2 regions of the Bartonella sp. MM73XJBT genome follow, and region 1 is predicted to be linked to the other one. Evidence: predicted binding sites of a transcription regulator. Region 1 holds the regulator's gene; the other holds the start of a gene.
The links. Region 1 encodes HrcA, which represses chaperone genes, less so after heat shock. Its sites were predicted from a motif close to GTTAGCACTCNCNNNNNGNGAGTGCTAAC; they were not measured.
Positions count from the first base shown of each region.

Region 2: groES (co-chaperone GroES) is a predicted target of HrcA. The motif match lies at 2,415-2,443, and genes of this name have one in related genera.

Region 1 is NZ_JAQISY010000005.1:5,891-16,871, forward strand. It holds gene hemW (radical SAM family heme chaperone HemW) at 1-1,113, opposite strand, end outside; gene rdgB (RdgB/HAM1 family non-canonical purine NTP pyrophosphatase) at 1,110-1,760, opposite strand; gene hrcA (heat-inducible transcriptional repressor HrcA) at 2,074-3,144, shown strand; gene grpE (nucleotide exchange factor GrpE) at 3,269-3,931, shown strand; gene thpR (RNA 2',3'-cyclic phosphodiesterase) at 4,047-4,586, opposite strand; gene PVV69_RS02785 (HPr family phosphocarrier protein) at 5,545-5,841, opposite strand; gene PVV69_RS02790 (PTS sugar transporter subunit IIA) at 5,867-6,256, opposite strand; gene PVV69_RS02795 (HPr kinase/phosphatase C-terminal domain-containing protein) at 6,390-6,854, opposite strand; gene PVV69_RS02800 (sensor histidine kinase) at 6,877-8,661, opposite strand; gene PVV69_RS02805 (response regulator transcription factor) at 8,701-9,423, opposite strand; gene lysM (peptidoglycan-binding protein LysM) at 9,800-10,255, shown strand; gene PVV69_RS02815 (copper chaperone PCu(A)C) at 10,365-10,919, opposite strand.
Region 2 is NZ_JAQISY010000025.1:1,109-12,089, forward strand. It holds gene groL (chaperonin GroEL) at 366-2,009, opposite strand; gene groES (co-chaperone GroES) at 2,070-2,366, opposite strand; gene fumC (class II fumarate hydratase) at 2,592-3,980, shown strand; partial or broken gene groEL (chaperonin GroEL) at 4,636-4,875, shown strand; gene PVV69_RS07460 (helix-turn-helix domain-containing protein) at 4,991-5,404, opposite strand; gene PVV69_RS07465 (alpha-D-glucose phosphate-specific phosphoglucomutase) at 5,901-7,529, opposite strand; gene PVV69_RS07470 (peroxiredoxin) at 7,730-8,254, shown strand; gene PVV69_RS07475 (hypothetical protein) at 8,578-8,772, opposite strand; gene PVV69_RS07480 (replication protein) at 8,837-9,367, opposite strand; gene hisS (histidine--tRNA ligase) at 9,944-10,981, opposite strand, start outside.

The DNA.
Region 1 (10,981 bases):
CCCTTGTTGTTGCAAATCGATAAGCTTTTTCATTGGTAAACCCTTGGTATTTAGGGCTTCATAACGTGAAAGATCCAAACCTTCGCAAAGACGCAACCCCATGAGGAGCATCTCATTTGCTTGTTGCTTAAGAGTCAAGAGTTCTGTTTCAATACAACCATGTCCTGTAGTTTCTACCAATTCAAGCCAATGTTCGGGATATTTCTCATTGATTGTCACATAACGTTCACGGTTTTCAATTTGAGAGACAGATGCTTTTGAAGAAGTAGAACAATGATTTACTGAGGATTCGATAAAGCGTCCATGGGCTCCTGGACCAAAGCCTGCATATTCATGATAACGCCAATAGAGAAGATTATGAGCTGATTCGGCACCAGGGGTTGCATGATTTGAAATCTCATAGGCTGGTAGCCCATGCCGTGTAGTTATTTCTTGGGTAAGATGATACAGGTCTGCTGCGAGTTCTGATGGGGGAAGGATAAGCCTTCCTACGTCATGAAGTCGTTTAAAAGCCGTTCCCTCTTCGATAGTTAATTGGTAAAGAGAAAGATGATCTGCTGCAAAATCCAGTGCTTGAAAAAGTTCACATTTCCATTGTTCAAGGGTTTGTTCTGGGCGAGCATAAATGAGATCAAAGGATAAACGTGGAAAGATTTTCCGCGCTAGAGCAATAGCGTGAAGGGCTTGTTTTACATCATGGAGTCTGCCAAGTTTTCTCAGTGCGTGATCATTGAGTGCTTGTACACCTAAGGACAAGCGGTTAACCCCTGCTGCGCGATATCCGCGAAAGCGTTCTGCTTCCACACTTGATGGATTAGCTTCCAGTGTAATTTCAACTTTATCATCAATTGTCCATTTTCTAGCAAGAGCTTGCAATAAGGCATCAACAGTTTGAGGCGTCATAAGAGAGGGCGTTCCTCCACCAATAAAAATGCTGGTAATATGACGTGGACCTATTTTATGATATTGTGTTTCTATTTCACGTTCAAAGGCGGTTACAAAACGTGGCTGATCAACACCATGCACACGAACATGGGAATTAAAGTCACAATAGGGACATTTTGCAGCGCAAAAGGGCCAGTGAATGTAAATGCCAAAGAATGCTTCATTCATGAGAGTGTTAAAAGGTTTTCAGCTAAAAGTTTGAAAGCACGTGCACGATGTGAGAGTGGGGGTGTTTTATCATGGAGTTTCCAGCCATGTTTTTGCTCCGTTGACATTTCTCCAAAGGTATTTTCATATCCATCTGGTAAAAAAATGGGATCAAAACCAAAACCTTTATCTCCTCGTGGAGGCCAAATAAATGTTCCTTCAACGCATCCACGAAAATAATCGGCATGAGCATCGGGCCATGCAATGCAAATAACGGATATAAAACGGCATTTTCGTTGGCTTTTTTCATACGCTCCGTTTTTTTGTAGTTCATCTTCTATTTTTTGCATAGCCTTTGAAAAGTCACGTGTGCCATCAGGTTGTAGGGCAAGATCAGCTGTATAAACACCCGGAGCGCCATTTAATGCATCCACTTCGAGACCTGAATCATCTGAAAGGGCTGGAAGTCCTGTATTTTTTGCTGCTGCAAAGGCTTTTATATAGGCATTTTCTTCAAATGTTGTTCCTGTTTCTTTTGGTTCTGGCAATCCAAGTTCTTTTGCGGATTCTATTGTCAATCCGAAAGGCGCAAACAGTGTAGTAATTTCATGCAATTTACCGGTGTTATGTGTAGCAATAACGAGTTTTTCGGCTGCTATGCTTCTCATAGGCATTTCTCCAGAAGTGAAAAGGGGACTATTTTGTGCTACAATTAATTGGAATGCTTAATATATACAAATTATGCCAGATTTTATACAATGTTCTTTTTTTACAAATTTATGAATATTTAGCCACATGAAATCTTTCATATTTTGTACTAACAGTGATTGTCTTGAAAAGACATAGAGACGGTCTTTTTTTGATGATGGCATTTTTTATGATAAATATATGCTATGCTTTCACTGCTTTAGTCTATTTGACCAAATCTTGGCAAAACTTATATAAGAGAGAGAAGTGTTTTAAAGTAGTGAAACAAGCGTGATGAAACACAAACCTATTGATGATGAACTAAAATATCTTGATGAGCGTTCGCGAGATATCTTTCGCCATATTGTGGAAGCTTATCTTAATGATGGTGAACCTGTAGGATCACGAAATCTTTCAAAGCTTTTGCGACAGACATTATCACCAGCAACGATTCGCAATGTGATGAGTGATCTTGAACATCTTGGTTTAATTTATGCACCTCACGTATCTGCAGGTCGGATGCCAACACAATCGGGATTGCGATTTTTTGTTGATGCATTTATGGAAGCGGGTGATTTGCCAAACGAAGAGCGTGAAAGCATTGAAGCTCAAGTTAAAGAAGCCGGTCATGCACAATCGGTTGAACATTTTCTCGTTCAAGCAAGTCGCGTTCTTTCAGATCTTTCTCGTGGTGCAGGGCTTGTTCTGGCAACAAAGTATGAAGGTACATTAAAGCATATTGAATTTGTGCGCCTTGATGGGGAGCACGCTCTTGCTGTTTTAGTAACACAACAAGGAGAGGTAGAAAATCGTATTGTTCATTTACCAGAAGGGGTTACCCATGCGCAATTGACAGAAGCAACAAATTTTCTTAATGCCCATATTCATGGGCGCACATTGAGTGAAGCAAAAGAAGAAATAGCACGTTTATGTGCAGAAACACGGGCTGCGCTTGATCATTTATCCCATCATCTTGTTGAAACGGGATTAGCACTCCTGGGAGGAGAAGATGCTGATCATAAAATACACCTTATTGTTCGTGGGCGCAGTAATTTGCTTGAAGATGTGAAAGCAGAAGAAGATTTAGAGCGGTTACGGCATTTATTTGATGATCTTGAAACACGTGAAAGTATGGCACAGCTTCTCGATTTAACCGATGAAGGTTCGGGAGTTCGTATCTTTATTGGTTCGGAAAATAAGTTGTTTTCGCTTTCTGGTTCTTCTTTAGTCGTCGCACCTTATCGTGATTCAAAACAAAGGGTGATTGGCGCTTTAGGAGTGATTGGACCCACACGGCTGAATTATGCAAGAATTGTACCTATGGTTGATTATACAGCACAACTTGTATCGCAACTGTTGCGTTAAAATAACCAAGTGAATATTTATACTATAGACGTTCATTGTATTAAGATACGTAAATACCCCTTGATTTTTGTCTGCAAAATTTCGATATCGAGAATAACAAATCTTATGAAGGAATGGAATTTTTATGTCTGACGAAAAAAACAAGTTTACTGACGCTTCATTTGAAAATTGCGATTTGAAAAATCCGGCTGATCGCGATGCGCTTAAAAAAGCAGCGGATGAATTTTTAAAAACGCGTGAAGCAGAGGCTCGTGCAGAGGTTGAAGAGGAAAAAGATGAAGTTGTTGATCCTCTGATTGCCTTACAGGACGAAAATAAAGAACTGAAAGATCAGCTTTTACGTCTTGCTGCAGATATGGAAAATCTTCGGCGTCGTACTGCGCGTGATGTGGCGGATGCAAGAGCCTATTCAATTGCTAATTTTGCACGTGACATGTTATCTGTTTCTGATAACCTCAATCGTGCTTTGGAGGCTATTCCAGAAGGAGCAAAGGAGAATGATGCTGGTTTGAAAACATTAGCTGAGGGTGTAGAAATGACTGAACGTGCAATGATAGCAGCGTTAGAACGCCATGGAGTGCAGAAAATTCATCCAGAAGGACAGAAGTTTGATCCTCACTTTCATCAAGCGATGTTTGAAATCCCTAATTCCGATGTACCAGATAATACCGTTCAACAAGTTGTTCAAGCGGGTTATATTATCGGTGACCGTGTCCTGCGTCCGGCTATAGTTGGTGTCGCCAAAGGAGGGATGAAAGAGCCTTCTGTTGAAACTGATTCAGCTTAAAATATATCAGTAATAATGCCTTTGGCGTAAAATAAAGTATTGTATTGTATATAACCGTCACACTTCCGTGAGGTATTGTGTCAAAGGAGGTTCTAAAGGGTGGTAAAACACCCTTTTACTCTTGAAGTGCCCAACTTCCTTTTACAATATATGGGGCATCGCTTGAGGGAGATGACGATAACAATAAAACAAAATGATCAACCTCAAAAGGATGAAATGAAAAATTACCTCGAGAAGACAGATAAGAAGGAAGATCTTCAGGTTTAATATCAAACAATCGCGCAACGGTAATATGCGGAATAAATTGTTTTTCATCAGTTGTTAAGATTAAGCTGTTGCGAATAGTTTGCATCTTTTCGTGTAAGAGGTTGAGAGTTTCACAAGGCTCAATGCGAACAACAAGAGAATGTGGAGCATTTTCTGAACCAAAAACATCAAAACCCTTTATTTGTAACACAAAAGGAGGGAGTTTTATTGTGTCAAAGGCGCGCATAAGTTCAGCTGCTACAGCGTTTTCAACTTCACCAAAAAAAGATAATGTGGCATGAAAGTTTTGTGGATTAATCCACTGCGCGTTCGGTAAACCATTTTGCAGCGATATGAGTGCTTGTGTTGTTTGCTGAGGAATTTGAATGGCACTAAATAGACGGGACATGGGATCTCTTTATAGTAAAAAGGCGCTACCGCAAAAGCGATAGCGGGTAATAAAGGTGGAGTGCACCATTAAGGATAAGACAATTGTGCGGAAAAAGAATGTCTAAAAGATATTATTCTATAATGATAAGTTGAATTCATAAAACTTACTTCTTTTAAGAGAATGATTATAATAATAAAAACTCTATTTACGGATGTCTTACGGCCAAAATATGCAGTAGAAGGATTCTTTATGTTTTCATTTCACGACGGTGTTCGTGAATGGTATAGCGTTATATCCATTATGCACCACCATCTTTACGCTTATGAAAGAGCAAATCAAGCACTATCATTGTATTTTCCAGCCCCCAATATTATAATAGCTCTTGGCACCTGAGAGCATTCATAAGAGTCATTTTATTCCTTTTTTATAAGAGTTTTTATCTACACGCCGATCTACTTGTGCTGTCAAGGAAATGATTTTAATTGATTAATATGAAAGGATTTCAGATGAGGGAATCTTATGATATTCGGGTTTCTCATTCCATATAAAAACTGCGAAGTTATTATTATAATCAATGTGGTATCATTTTAAAACACCACAAATCGAGCCAGATAAGGAAAGTTAGTAAATTTCAACTGTGACGATCATTTTTATATTGTTAATGTAGCTTTAAAGTTTAGCATATCCAGTAAAGGGTGAATATTTCTCTTTCTGGAGATATTTCATCATGCATGTTAGGTATGAGAATAGCTATAAACAACAAACATTTAAATTGATCGAATAGAGTTTGAAACGAAAGCAAACACAATATATTGTGCACAACATAATTGTTAGCAAACATTCACACCTCCGATAATCATAATGCCAATCGATGATGCAAGTTACCGGTCCTTTTAAGAGAAAAATAGGTAAACCAATCAAAATAATAAATGACGAGAAGAGGAGTGATCACACATATTTTGGGGATAATAAATTTCTAATTCTCTTCTCCAAATTTATTATTAATGAGTCTTTCAAGCGCATCGAGAGCATCAGTTGCTTCTGGTCCCCAAACGCGAATGGTAAGGTTACAACCAGAGGAAGCAGCGAGCATCATAAGCCCCATAATCGATGAACCGCCAACGATTTTGCCATCTTTTTCAACTTCAACGCTAGCATTAAAATTGTCAACAGTTTGAACGAACTTTGCAGAAGCACGTGCATGTAACCCACGTTTATTACAGATATTGAAATGACGACTGAGTTTAGAGGGGAGAGGGTCTTTGGAAAGCATTAGAGTTTAATTATCCGCTATAAAATTATACTGGTACATTAATATATTTACGTCCTGCTTCTTGTGCTATTCTTAAAGCTTCTGATAATGAAATATCAGGGCATTGGCGAATAGAAATGAGTTTAATGAGCATAGGTAGATTAACACCCGCAATCATTTCAACACGTCCTTTTTCAATAGCAGGAATAGCCATATTTGCTGGCGTTCCACCGAACACGTCTGTTAATATGATTACGCCATGGTTTGTATCTGTAGAGGAAACAGCGGCTATAATATCGCCTCGGCGCTGATCAATATCATCATCGGGATAGACACATATTGTTGCGAATTTTTCTTGTGTTCCAACAACATGTTCTACAGCATGTAGAAATTCGACAGCCAGCTCACCGTGCGTTACAAGCACGAGTCCAATCATTTACACAAACTCCTGTTAACTAAAGATCCAACTATATGGATGAGAAACATATTTTACAAAGCTTTATTCTGCTGCCAAGAAAAATTTGCAAAAAAAAGGCAAAAAATGTGATTTTTTTATATTTAGAAAAAAATTAGACAGATTTGTGCCACACTTTCCTAAAAAAGAATGCCTCAATAGCTTGACAAATGGCTGTACAATCAGCTTCATGAAGACTCGGGAGTTTTAAAAGAGGAATGTGTAAATCTGCAAATTGAAAAGTTTGATTTGTGGAAAAGCGTTCATATTCAGGGCCAAGAAGAATAACGCAATCAATCGTTGTTTGGTTTTCAAACTCTACCATATAGAGACCAACACCGCGAATCTCAATACCGCCCTGCAAGCCTTCTGGAGTGTATCCGTGAAGTTTTCCATTTTCCACACGCAGCATAGTATAATCATCACTGATAAGTTTTGCTTTGCGTTTTGACCATTCAGCACGGTCGAGCAGAGAAAGGGTAAGAGTTGATTTTCCTGATCCCGATGGACCTATAATTAAAAGTCCCTTTCCTCCTAGTTGAAGGCAATTTGCGTGGAGTATTTCACTTTTTGTTGTCATGCCTTTTTCTTTGGATAAAAATTTATTTAGCAAGGGGAAGTATAATAATAAAACGTGCACCAGTTTTACTATTTCCAAGTTTGGGGTCAACAATATTTTCGGCTGTAATTGTTCCATTATGCGCCTCGATGATTTGTCGACTAATAGAAAGGCCAAGTCCTGAATTTTGACCAAAACTATCTTCATTGGGGCGGTCAGTATAGAAGCGTTCAAAGATGCGTTCAATATTTTCTGAACGAATACCGGGGCCATTATCTTCAATGGTTAAAATAAGAGTTGAAGCATGACTTTTCATAGTTATAGAAATTTTACCGCTATCATGGGGAATAAAGGAACGCGCATTTTCAATAAGATTAGAAATGACTTGTCCCAAACGCAGTTCATGTCCCAACACAAGATAGGCTTTTCCATGAGGACGTGGGATAATATTAAGACTTATATCAATGGTTTGCCTATTACGGTATACTTCTTGAACAGCATGAACAAGACTTTCCAAAAGCGGCGTCATATCAACGATCTGTGCGGTTTCACGAGCAAGTTCTGCATCGAGCCTAGAGGCATCAGAAATATCAGTAATCAAACGATCAAGACGACGTACATCATGTTGAATAATTTCGAATAATTGTTCCTGAGCTTCTTCATTTTTAGCCAGAGGGAGTGTTTCAACAGCACTGCGTAGTGAAGTGAGAGGATTTTTTAATTCGTGACTCACGTCAGCAGCAAAGCGTTCAATGGCTTCAATACGCATGTAAAGAGCATTGGTCATATCACGAATAGAGGTTGAAAGGTGACCAATTTCATCTTCACGCATTGAGAAGTCAGGAATTTCTACACGCTTATTATTACCATTGCGCACACGATTGGCAGAAGCAGATAATTTGCTTAAGGGATGTGCAATCGTATGGGCTAAAAAAAGAGAAAGGACCAAAAGCACACTGCCTACCACAGCAAAGACTTTAAAAATAACCAGTCTTTCGCCTTTTACAATGTTGTCAATATCTGAACCGGTTGTTGAAAGAAGAAGCGCTCCCACCACTGCACGATAGCGTTGCACAGGAACAGCGACAGAAACAATGAGTTGACCTTGTCTGTTACGTCGTTTAGCAGTAGCAAGAGACCCGTTTAATGCTCGGTACACTTCAGGGTAAGCAATGCCACTGTTTCTTGCCTGCTCTCTATCAAGAGTGATAGTACTGCCGTAAAATGTGTTTGAAAACCATGAAATGAAGCGTTCCCACATGTTTTGTTCAGTTTTTAGTGGGGGTAAATTATAGCTAAAAACTTCACCACTAGAATAAAGAACGCGCGAGTCAAGAAGTAAAGTCGCATCACGATCATAGATCCGTGCTCTTGTTGTTTTTGGTGTGATGAGGCGTCGTAAAAGAGGGGCGACTTGTTCAGGATTAATGGGAAAGTCCCAGGAATCGGTTGATTGAGGTGCAGGTGTAATACTTTCTCCGGTCTGTAATTCTAAAAGTTTTTGAGGATCAATAAGAATAGAATTGGGATCTACTGTTGCAGAGGCGGCAATGGCTCCAGCGATAATTTTTCCTTGGATGCACAAACTTTTAATTTTTGCTTCAATTAAACCATCGCGAAATTGATTAAGATACAAAATTCCTGTAACAAGAACGGCAAGGGCAGCAATATTTAAGATGACAATACGGCGTGTAAGACTAGAAAAAAGCAATTGTCTAAGAAGATGTCTCACCCTAAGGTGCAAATAAGTAAACATAGAAAATGGCGTCGATAGAATGCCATTTGGTGTTGTTTTTTGCAGAGTTTCCAGTTGAGTATCTTTTGTCATCGATTTGATCGCCGTTCAAACTTTTGCGACAAAATAGTTTTATACCTCGTGAAAACGATAGCCTACACCATAAAGTGTTTCAATCATTGCAAAATCATCATCCACTTGTTTAAACTTTTTACGCAGACGTTTAATGTGACTATCAATGGTGCGGTCATCTACATAAACTTGATCACTATAAGCAGCATCCATCAAAGCATCACGACTTTTTACGACTCCAGGTCTTTGCGCTAAGGTTTGTAGAATCAAAAATTCTGTAACGGTTAAGATAACAGGTTTATCTTTCCATGTACAGGTGTGGCGCTCTTGATCCATCACCAAATCCCCACGCTTGAGAGAAGAGGTCGAAGAAGTTCCTGTTGTAAGTGGTTGGTTGCGGGCATTGGAACGACGCAAAATAGCTTTTACACGCTCAATAAGAAGGCGTTGAGAGAAAGGTTTGGTAATAAAATCATCCGCTCCCATTTTAAGACCAAATAATTCATCAATTTCGTCATCCTTAGAGGTAAGAAAAATAACAGGAATATCAGATTTTTGACGCAATCGACGCAAAAGTTCCATCCCATCCATTCGGGGCATTTTAATATCAAAAATAGCTAAATGTGGAGGATGGAGTGTTAGACCTTTGAGTGCAGATGCTCCATCTGTATAGCTTTCAACCCGATAGCCTTCTGTCTCAAGCGCAAAAGATAAAGATGTCAAAATATTGCGATCATCATCAACAAGTACGATCGTCTGCGTGATTGTTGGTGTATCTTTCATGGCTTCTTAGACCTTTCTATTGCTGTGGTAGCAAACTATCCACATTATTTATATGGGAGTTCACATTTTTTTTGCAAAACAAATGTGGTACAAATTGTAGCAAAGTAAACTTCTTTTCATTCTTACGGTAAAAGCTTGTTTTATCTTTGTAATTTTATAATGCTGTTGCGTGCGTAAAGATCCCTTCGTTTGAGAGAAAATCTAAAAAAAATATGTTTTTTATCAAAGTGCATTATTTTTTGTCCCAGAATTAAACAGATTTGTTTGTGATTGTTGAAGTTTAGAAAAACCGCCTATCTGTTTTTAAGAGCAAAGAAAAGAGTGTAGTGACATATATGCAAAAATTTTTCTTCCACTGCACGAAAGGAGAGCATAAATGGGATTTTTTAATTTTATAAAAACAGTTGGAGAGAAGCTTGGTATTGGGGATCATGAGCCAGAAGAAAAGGATTTTAAGGCGGCATTTAATAATTTTCAACTTGATACAGAAAAAGTAAAGATTAAGGTTGAAAACGGTAAAGCTATTTTGAGTGGTGAGGTTCCAGATAGAGAAACACTTGAAAAAGCAGTTTTGGTTGTCGGTAATTCGCAAGGGATTTCTTCTGTTGATATTGATCAATTAAAGATTACAGACAGTACGTCTGTGAAAGTTTCTCGCTTTTATGAGGTTAAATCTGGTGATACACTTTGGAAAATTGCTGAAGAGGTTTATGGAAAAGGACAAGGGAATAAAAACACCTTTATTTTTGAAGCGAATAAGCCGATGCTAAAATCTCCCGATAAAATTTATCCTGGACAGGTTTTGCGCATTCCTGAAATTAACCTTAACTGATGAAAGAGAAAATAAATTTCTATTTTTACAGTATGTTTTATGGCACTAAACCAAATAAGGAGCATGGTTTTTCCATGCTCCTTATTTGGTTTAAATAATGATGAAAAATTTAATGATGAGGGACTGATTTGGCAGATGATTTTCCTCCCATAGCGTTTACAGAGAAATCAACATCAATTGTTCCTGCTTTCTCAAACGTCAATTTTGCGCTGATTTTGTCACCTCGTTTGAATGGTTGAGAAAGCCCCATGAACATAATATGATCACCACCAGGCTTAAGGGTGATTTCGCCATTGCCTGGAATTTCAATGCCATAGTGCATTTTTTCCATTTTCATAATATCGTTAACAACTGCCATGGAGTGGATTTCCGTTGTCTGTACTCCTTTTGTTGAAACAGACACCAAACGATCTGGGGTATTGCCGTGATTAATGATGTAGAGATAACCGCTACCAACTTTTATACCTCTAGCGGTTTCTCGCGTCCAAGGATGAAGGATTTCTATATCTCCAATTTTATATTGTTGAGCGGTTGCGGGGTAGGCTATACAAGCAAAAAGAAAAACCCATACGATATTTGTAACAACTTTTTTGAATGGATGTTGTCTGTAAGTTGTATATTGAGATACGAGCCTCTTCGTTTTCTCGATGATAAGTTTTATCATTAATTCACCCTCCTTTGTTTGATTCACTTTTGAATGCTCCTTTTTATTATTTAGCAGAGTTT
Region 2 (10,981 bases), on a different contig from region 1:
GACGACAAAGAGGGTCTTGAAAGCCCGAAACCTAAACATAAATTTATCCCGCTTTGCGGGTGTCCCGGGATTCCGGGAGATTTTGCTATGTCCAGGTGTTTTAGGCACTAAAAGCAAAAAAAGCTGACTAGAGCTCAGTACTTTCAGACACGTAACAACGCGGCTCTACTATCAGCAACCATTAATTTCAGTTGTGATCAGAAAGCTGGCAATTGAAATAGTATTCTGCAGAGCAGAAAGCACACCCTTAGATCAACCATTCTTAAAAGCAATCAAATTAACGGATTTACTGCGATTATAAAACAGAGAAAAGTATAAAAAAACGGGCCAATAGGCCCGTCTCTTTTTTTCTTTAGGAAAGGAGATTAGAAATCCATTCCGCCCATTCCACCCATTCCGCCAGCTGGCATTGGAGGCATTGGGGTATCTTTCTTTGGCGTTTCAGCAACCATTGCTTCGGTTGTGATCAGAAGGCTCGCAATTGAAGCAGCATTCTGCAGAGCAGAACGTACAACCTTCACAGGATCAACAATTCCCAAAGCAATTAAATCACCAAATTCACCGGTTGCAGTGTTGTAACCAAAAGTATCAGCATTATTTTCCAACACTTTACCAACGATAATAGCTGCTTCTTCACCGGCGTTGGTTGCAATTTGACGTGCTGGTGCTTGAAGAGCACGACGGACGATATTAATACCAGCTTCTTGATCAGGATTGTTTCCTTTAACAGTCAGTGCATTTGCAGCACGCAACAGAGCGGTTCCACCACCAGCAACAATACCTTCTTCCACAGCAGCCCGTGTTGCATTCAAGGCATCATCAACGCGGTCTTTCTTTTCTTTTACTTCAACTTCTGTTGCACCACCAACGCGGATAACAGCGACACCACCAGCAAGCTTAGCAAGTCTTTCTTGTAATTTCTCACGGTCATAATCAGAAGTTGTTTCTTCAATCTGAGCTTTGATCTGATTGACGCGTGCATTAATTTCAGCCTTTTGTCCAGCACCATCAATAATCGTGGTATTTTCTTTAGAAATATTCACTTTCTTCGCACGTCCAAGCATATCCAAAGTGACATTTTCAAGCTTAATGCCGACATCTTCAGAAATAACCTGACCAGATGTCAAGATTGCGATATCTTCAAGCATAGCTTTACGACGATCACCAAATCCTGGTGCTTTCACCGCAGCAATTTTCAAACCACCGCGCAATTTGTTGACAACGAGTGTTGCCAAAGCTTCACCTTCCACATCTTCAGCGATAATAAGAAGTGGTTTGCCAGACTGCACAACAGCTTCAAGCACTGGAAGAAGAGATTGTAGATTAGACAATTTCTTTTCGTGAATAAGAATATAAGGATCGTCCAAATCCGCCACCATTTTTTCCGCATTGGTGACAAAGTAAGGAGAAAGATATCCACGATCAAACTGCATACCTTCAACGACTTCTAATTCTGTTTCAGCCGTTTTTGCTTCTTCCACGGTAATGACACCTTCATTGCCAACTTTTTCCATGGCATCAGCAATCATTTTGCCGATTTCAGCAGCACCATTTGCGGAAATTGTTCCCACTTGTGCGATTTCTGCGGAAGTTTGGATTTTCTTCGCTTTTTTGAAGAGATTTGCCACCACTTCATCCACAGCAGCATCAATTCCGCGCTTAAGATCCATTGGGTTCATGCCTGCAGCAACGGCTTTTACACCTTCTTGTACGATAGCTTGCCCCAAAACCGTTGCCGTTGTTGTTCCATCCCCAGCAATATCATTGGTTTTAGAAGCAACTTCACGCAACATTTGCGCACCCATATTTTCAAACTTATCTTCTAGTTCGATTTCCTTTGCAACGGATACACCATCTTTTGTGATGCGAGGTGCACCAAATGATTTATCGATCACCACATTGCGCCCTTTAGGGCCAAGGGTTACCTTTACAGCGTTAGCAAGGATATCAACACCGCGCAACAAACGCTCCCGCGCTTCACGGCCAAATTTGACTTCTTTAGCAGCCATTTAATTTCTCCTTGGAGTTATCTCAAATAATATAAAATGGAAGAATTGAAAGGCTTAAAACTAGCCCAAAATTCCCATAATGTCCGATTCTTTCATGATTAAGAGGTCTTCCCCATTAATCTTTACTTCAGTTCCAGACCATTTTCCAAACAGGATACGGTCACCTGTTTTTACTTCTAAAGGCACGCGCTTTCCATTATCATCAAGAGCACCATTGCCAATAGCAATAACTTCACCTTCTTGAGGTTTTTCTTTTGCTGTATCAGGAATGATAATCCCACCAGCAGTCTTATTTTCAGATTCAACCCGACGGACAACGACACGATCGTGAAGCGGGCGGAATTGTATATTAGCCATGTTCAAAATCCTTAAAACTTAATATAATTGCATTAATCTTAAGTCCTTGCTAGCACTCTCAAAGTATGAGTGCTAACACTGCCCAAGATATAAAATTGCCTCTTCTCAATGTCAAGGATTCTTCTTAAAAATAATTTACCTTAAAAAGACTTTGAAGTCTTGCCTCTTTTTCCTATTTTGCATTATCTAGCTTTTTATTAATTGCCAACATAAAAGGATCTTATCATGAGTGAAACACGTCAGGAAACGGATAGCTTGGGGACGATTTCGGTACGTCAAGACCGTTATTGGGGAGCACAGACTGAACGCTCGCTGCATAATTTTAATATTGGCAGTGAAAAACAGCCACTCACTATCATTTATGCCTTAAGCCTTATCAAAAAAGCCGCAGCCCTTGTGAATATGGAAAAAGGGAAACTTCCGCAAAACATTGGCAAAGCCATCATTACTGCTGCTGACGAAGTGCTCGCCGGTGCATTTGATACACATTTTCCGCTCTCTGTTTGGCAAACGGGTTCTGGTACGCAGAGCAATATGAATGTTAATGAGGTCATTGCCAACTATGCTAGCATGCTTTTGGGAGGAAAACTAGGGAGCAAAAGCCCTGTTCATCCCAATGATCATGTCAATATGAGCCAATCCTCAAACGATTCCTTTCCCACAGCACTTCACATTGCCACCACACTGCAAACACGCCAACACTTATTTCCCATTCTTGAAGCTCTTATTACCACTTTAAAGAAAAAAGAAGAAGAATTTGCCGATATCATTAAAATCGGGCGTACCCATACTCAAGATGCAACACCCTTAACTTTAGCACAAGAATTTTCAGGCTACCGCGCCGCACTTGAAGCCAATCGCCAGCGTATTGAAACAGCTCTTGCCGATGTCCAGATGCTTGCCCAAGGTGGAACAGCTGTCGGGACAGGGCTCAATGCACCACAGGGTTTTGATGTTGCTTTTGCGCAAACAATGAGCACCCTTACAGGGGTTGCCTTTAAGACCGCCAGCAATAAATTTGAGGCGCTTGCCCATCATGGAGCCCTTGCCCATTTCCATGGTAGTCTCAATGCTCTCGCTGCTGATCTGTTTAAGATTGCCAACGATATCCGCTTTTTGGGCTCAGGTCCACGTTCAGGTTTGGGCGAATTAAGCCTACCTGAAAATGAACCAGGCTCTTCTATCATGCCAGGCAAAGTTAACCCCACCCAGTGTGAAGCAATGACCATGGTTGCAGCCCAAGTGTTTGGTAATCATACCAGTGTAACATTTGCTGCCAGCCAAGGGCATTTTGAACTCAATGTTTATAAACCTGTCATTGGTTATAATGTTTTGCAATCAATTACGCTCCTTGGGGATTGCATGCGCTCTTTTGATCTCCATTGTGTCCAAGGATTACGTGCTAATCGGGTTCATATTCACACTCTTATGGAGCGCTCTTTGATGCTGGTGACAGCACTTGCCCCAGAAATTGGTTATGAGAAAGCGGCCGAAATTGCCAAAGCAGCGCATAAAAATGATACAACTTTGCGTACTGAAGCACTCAAAGCAGGTGTTTCTGCAGAGGATTATGATCGGCTGGTTGATCCCAAAAAGATGATTGCTCCAAAGTAAACAGCCGGATATGAATTTTTTTGAAACAAATTTTTAAACTATCGGGCTGTTCGCGGTCCGATGGTCATTGTATCATTAACAGTCTACCTACACCTTCAAAAATCTTAACACCTCTGGGACAAGTAAAAGATTTTCTCAACCCTAGCATATTTGTAAAGAGAGCCTCTTACACCCCAAAAAGCCATAACAGGTTCTTCCCAACTGTTTTTCATGAACATATTGATAGCTCACCATTTTAGATGCCGAATAAAGGCTTCGAAAACCAAATTTTCTTATTTCGAACTCTCACATACCATACGCTTCTTTCATCTCATCCCCTTTATAGTGAAGCAGATAAAACTTTTTACGCGCGCGTCCATAAACAGGATTGATATATAGATAAAAACTCTTGAAGTATAAGCAGGAAACAAACAGTAAAAATATCTCTTATAAATACAATAGCTCTCACGACATTGAGGTAACAGTGTGCTTCTTCATAAGCGTGAAGATGATGGTATGACTTTACCATTATAGAATTTATGAGCCGCATTGCAAAATGAACTTGAGAGCAACAAGAGATAGCTTTAGCAAATATGTTCACGAACAATACGATAATATTTTGTAGCGTTCTGTTTTGCAGAATGCTGTTTCAATTGCCAGCCTTCTGATCACAACTGAAATAATGGTTGCTGATAGTAGAGCTGCGTTGTTGCGTGCTGCAAATGCGCTGACTGTTAAAGGAAACAATCCTAACCAGAAGCTTAATATCATTTACTGTATTCTCCAAGCATCAACACGCCAAATTGCGATCAATGTCGGTGAAGAAGCTGCAATTATCGTTGGCAAAGTGTTGGAAAATAATGTCAATATTTTTGGTTACAACACTGCAACCGGTGAATTTAGTGATTTGATTGCTTTTAAGAATTCTTGATTTAAGGTTGTGCATTTTATTCCTTGTGGAGGATGTGCTTATAAAATACGCGAAAAATAACGGCATAAAGCATTGAGGCAATATGACCCTAGTACATAATTTAAAAGCTTTCATTTGGTTCAGAGAGTAATTGTAAAATCGCTCGGCGTTTTATCGAGGTGAGAACGCGAAATCTTTTGAGCAGCAGATATTCTTCTCTGCTTGAGATGATTTCTTCATGATGAGTGGGTGGGTGTTGTTGTGTGAAGAGATCAGCGTAAAAAAAGGCAATGGGAACATTTAAGATATCAGCAATTTCCTTTAAACGCCCAGCTCCAACACGATTTAATCCTGTTTCATATTTTTGAATTTGCTGGAAGCTTACTCTTAACGACTGCCCTAATTGTTTTTGAGACATTTTCAGCATGTTTCGTCTGAAGCGAATTTTTTTGCCAACGAATTGATCAATGAATTTGTCGTTATGAAGATTTTTACCTTGCATTTCCCCTCCCACCGGCTGCGAGCGCCCTCGCATTGGTATTCCGGGAGTCTGAAAGTACTGAGCTCTAGTCAGCTTTTTTTGCTTTTAGTGCCTAAAACACCTGGACATAGCAAAAACTCCCGGAATCCCGGGATACCCACATCAGTGGGTTTATTTCACGCTCGGATTTCGGGTTTTCAAGGCCCTATTGGTCGCTGCGTATACGACCAAAACACCTTTTAATTCATAAAGTAATTTTAGGGAATTAGCAATAAAAATGAAGTCCGATTTTCTATGAGAAAAGATAGCGTGGTCTTTATTCAATCAAAAAGCGTGCGAAAAAGACAAGCTTTCAGAATTCTCGAGATAGCTATTTTGTACATTGGCTTTAATATTGCCATTTTTGCCAGTAGGACTTCGTTTTGCAATCAAATCGATGCTTCAGCTTGAAAGAATACGATCTTCTCAAAATAAGGCGCGCTCTTTTAACAGAACAAACGCCCCCTTCCCCAAAGACATCAAAGCTTCTTTAAGAATCAAAGCAGTTTTCTCACGTGATAATATCAGGACGTTCACGCCCCAATTGCTGCTCTATGTTCAACAATTCCAGTGCTGCCTTTTGTAAAGGTTGAAGCACTTTTTGCGGTTCTTGATGATGTTTCCAGGGTTTCCCCTCAAATTGTTCAAAATAAAGCCGTAAAGTAGTACCCAATGTTCCTGTCCCCGATAAGCGTACCACAAGCCGTGCTCCATTCTCAAAAAAAATACGTATACCCTGCTTTATGCTCACACTCTGATCAACGGGATCGTGATAGGTAAAATCGTCTGCTTTTTCCACCCGCAACCCAGCAATTTCCGTCCCCTCCTGTGGTAAATCGGCACGCAATTGCTCTATAAGCGCTTCTGCTTTATCATTCTCCACGCTCTCATAATCATAACGTAACGTGTAAAAACGCCCATAGTTTTTCCAATACTGCTGCACAATCTCTGCAACAGATTTTCCTGTGAGAGCTAAAAGATTTAACCAAAATAATACAGCCCACAAACCATCCTTTTCGCGAATATGGTAAGAACCGGTTCCAAAACTTTCTTCACCACAAAAAGTCACCTTTCCCGCATCCAAAAGCGATCCAAAAAATTTCCACCCCGTTGGTGTTTCAAAACAATTTAATCCTTTTTTTTCAGCAACCAAATCAACAGCACGCGTTGTTGGCATAGAGCGTGCAATCCCCACAATGCCTTGGCGATAACCTTTAATCAGATGGGCATGCTCAACCATAATAGCCAAGGAATCAGAAGGCGTGACAAATTGCCCACGCCCAATAATAAGATTACGATCTCCATCCCCATCCGATGCTGCCCCCATATCAGGTGCCTGCTCAGACATCAATAAATCATAAAGATCTTTGGCATAAACCAAATTGGGATCTGGATGCCCCCCTCCAAAATCTGGCAAAGGAATACCATTAACTACCGTTCCTTCAGGAAATCCTAAACATTTTTCAAAAATCTCATGGGCATAAGGCCCTGTGACCGCATGCATAGCATCAAATCGCAAAGTAAGCCCTCTCTTAACAGCTTGAGCAATGCAATCAAAGTCAAAAATCTCCTGCATCAAAGCAACATAATCCGCTACAGGGTCAATAATATCAATCTGCATAGAGCCTAGAAAAGTTGTGCCTTCTCTCTCTAAATCAACATCTGCAGCTTCAAAAATTTTATAACAAGAAAGTTGTTGTGAGGCTGCAAAAATAGCTTCACATAGGGCTTCTGGAGCAGGTCCACCATTAGCAATATTATATTTGATACCACAATCGCCCTCTTTTCCCCCAGGATTATGACTTGCGGAAAGAATAAATCCCCCATAGGCATGGGTTTTACGAATAAGATGTGAAACCGCCGGTGTGGAAAGAATGCCCCTTCTTCCCACCTTCACACAAGCAACACCATGAGCCGCCGCCATTTTCAAGACCGTTTGTAAAAGAGCGTGGTTGAAATAGCGCCCATCGCCCCCAAGAATAAGCAGCTTTCCTTCAACAGAGCCAATAGTATTAAAAACAGACTGTATAAAATTTTCCACATAATGGAGCTGTTGAAAAACCGACACTTTCTTGCGTAAACCAGACGTTCCAAGTCTTTGATCAGCAAAGGCCATGGTTAAAACTGTCGTTATCATCACAAAAACGCCTTTAAAATATTTTCTTTAATGTTAAAGTGAATACCAGCCAAAGTCGACCATTAATTCCACTTGACGAGATAACGAAATACTTGCACACTTAAACGGAAGAGCAAGGATTATTTAAGGCCCCCTCTTAAAGAGTCGTTAAATACCAAAACTGCTGAAAACACAATTTTCATAAAAAATACAGGAGCATAGTTATGATAAAAAGAACCGTTCCCAATACCACCTTTCATACACGTATCCGTGATGAATCGATGGGTGGAGATAATCCTTATCGCTGGCAAGAAGTAAGTAGCGATGCATATTTTAAAGGAAAACGGGTCATTCTTTTTTCTCTTCCTGGAGCCTTTACTCCCACTTGCTCAACTTTTCAACTGCCTGATTTTGAAAAACTCTATGATGAATTTAAAAAAGTTGGTATTGATGAAATTTATTGTCTTTCCGTCAATGATGCTTTTGTCATGAACGCTTGGGGTAAAACGCAAGCTATCAAAAACGTCAAATTAATTCCTGATGGCTCTGGTGAATTCACCCGTAAAATGGGTATGCTGGTTGCGAAAGACAATATTGGTTTTGGCATGCGCTCATGGCGTTATGCCGCTGTGATTAATGATGGTGTCATTGAACAATGGTTTGAAGAACCAGGCTTTGCAGACAATTGTACAACAGACCCCTATGAAATTTCTTCCCCACAAAATATTTTAAAAACCTTGAAAAGTTAATTTGAAGACTAATTATACAGTTATCAAATGCAAACTTTCTAGCATAAACTCCTTCTTAGGAAGGGGTTTATGTTTTTTTGCATTTTATGGATGATAAATTGAAAAATCTGTCGTCCCTAATATTTGCAACAACCTGTAGAACCTGAAAAGATTCATAAGAAGCATTTTTACGCCTTTCCTCTATGGTTTTTATCTACATGCTCATCTCGCTTGTAACGTGGCAAGCGAATGGTTTTGATTAGCGCAACATGGAAAAAACTTACAATATTGGGGATTCATTATTCAATACGAATAACGATAAATCATCATTATAAATTAATACATTATCCAATATTTACGCGACAAGAATATGCGATCAACCCATCACAGCCCCCATCATCACCCTCAAAAGAAAAATTTTTCTTTACGCTCACCAGAAAAACATCAAAAAGCATACTCCCCTCAACCACAGCCTTCATATAATAAAGCAATATATACGCCCTAGCAGAAGGATCAATTTTAATCTGATAACCGTTCACTCTCAATTTTATCCTTTAACGATCACTGCCTCTAAAGAGGAAGATTTCTTTTTAAACATAACCGCTAAAGCAGTCGTTTATTTGGGTATTCTACAGAAAATAATGTCTTCTCTTCTTCCTCTTCAGAGAACTCAAAATCTTCAACACCTTCAGGAAGTCCAAAGATATCTGGATTTATAAAATAGCACCCTTCTTTTATCCCCTTTGCAATAATTTTGTGACGTTCTAATTCGTTGAGACCTTTTTTAAAAATTTCAAAACTAAGATAGTGCGATTCTTGAGTTGAAAAATCGCAATCCAAAAATTCATCGAGAACATTATGATCTAATGTAACCTGATCAAACCATAAATCCATCTCATCTTCCTCTGATATTTTCGCCACTTGCCACAACATAACAAAAAAACTCTTTAACCCAACAAATGAAAGCCCAACAATCATCCGTCGACTCTCAGGCGCTCCAGAAAAAGTAATTTGCGGAAGATTTTCAAATCCAAAGTGTGAGGGAGGAAGCTTAAATGATTTTCCAATATCCTCAGGACTTTTAAGAATAAAAGGATTTCTTTCATAAAGCACAGTAAAATCATATTGAACCATTGTATTTCTCCACTAAGCAATTCATTTTATGAAAAAATAAATATTATCAAGTAGTTGCTATTATAGCAGCTTACAATTGACGCAAATATTTTCCTGTAAAAAATTGTTCGATTTAAGTTGTTTCATTGTTTTGTGAAACACTAACAAATCTTTGAGAGAAAATGCTCTAGGTCTCTCTTATAATCCGCACATACTAAATTATGTATAGTGCACAAGAAACCCAAAAAAATTTATATCAGCAGATGAAAAAATAGCTGTTTAACAAAGATGAACGATCAATATTTTTATAAATGATCACCATCCCCTTTTCTAAAAAAATGATATAAGTTAGGGGACTTTCACGCATATTTTGTTTAGGAAAACGCCCTCATCACCTCCGCAAAAAGGCTGATTTATTTAGTACATAAAACGCTTTCGCCCCTTAAAAAACATTTCCATTTTATACAGCACAAGCTTAAAAAAACACCACAACTTTGTCCTTGTGCATAAGCACATCCAAATACGCAAAGTACAAATCCTTAAAATTGCATGGAGAATGACAGAAATCCAGCTAAACAATTTTAAAAAAAACTTTTATTATAACCTACTTTGGGCTGCCAAAATATCCTGTACGGTCTGGACCAATTGATCTTCATCAACCGTCACTTGCGCAGGTCTGCTTTCACGCCATGTTTGATTATCCTTAATTTCATGAGACAATCGGGCACCTTCAATCAAATCTTTGATCTGTATTTTTCCACTCTCGCGCTCTTGTGAACCTTGAATGACCACACAAGGTGCCTGGCGGCGGTCAGCATATTTCATCTGCGCCTTCATCCCTGCTGCCCCCAAATAGAGTTCAGCACGAATTCCAGCATTACGCAATTGCATGACCATTTTTTGATAACGCGCAACCATTTCTGGTTCTTTATCCATCATCAGCACCACAACAGGCCCCGTCTTTTCTTTGACAGGCAATTTGCCAAGATTTTGCAAAGCAGCGATTAAGCGTGAAACACCAATAGAAAAACCTGTTGCCGGAATATTTTCCCCACGAAAACGTGCCACCAAGCCATCATAGCGCCCCCCACCACCAACGGAACCAAAAACAACTTTTTGTCCATCATCATTGAGAACATCAAAAAGCAAAGCCGCCTCAAAAACAGGTCCCGTATAATATTCCAACCCCCGTACCACCGAGGGATCAATTTTGATGCGGTTTTGAGCACCATTTGCGGCAAAGATTGCCTGCATCTCCTCAAGCTCACGCACCCCTTCAAGCCCTTGCTCACTCTTATCAATAACTTGTCTAAGAGCATCAAGCGTTTCCTCTGCCGTTTCAGCTTCTACGGTAAGCAAAGAAAGAATACGATCTATCTCTTTATCCTTAAGCTGTGCCCCTTTTGTAAAATCACCACTCTCGTCCAAACGCCCTTTGCCCAACAGCAAATGCACCCCTTCAAAACCAAACTTATCCAGTTTATCCATTGCACGAAGAACACTTAAGCGCTTTTCAACTTGATCATCTCCCTGCAAACCAATCAACTCTAAGACACCCTCGAGAATTTTTCGATTATTGAGCCGAATAGCATAATCATCATGCTGAAAGCCCAATTTTTCTAAACTATCGGCTGC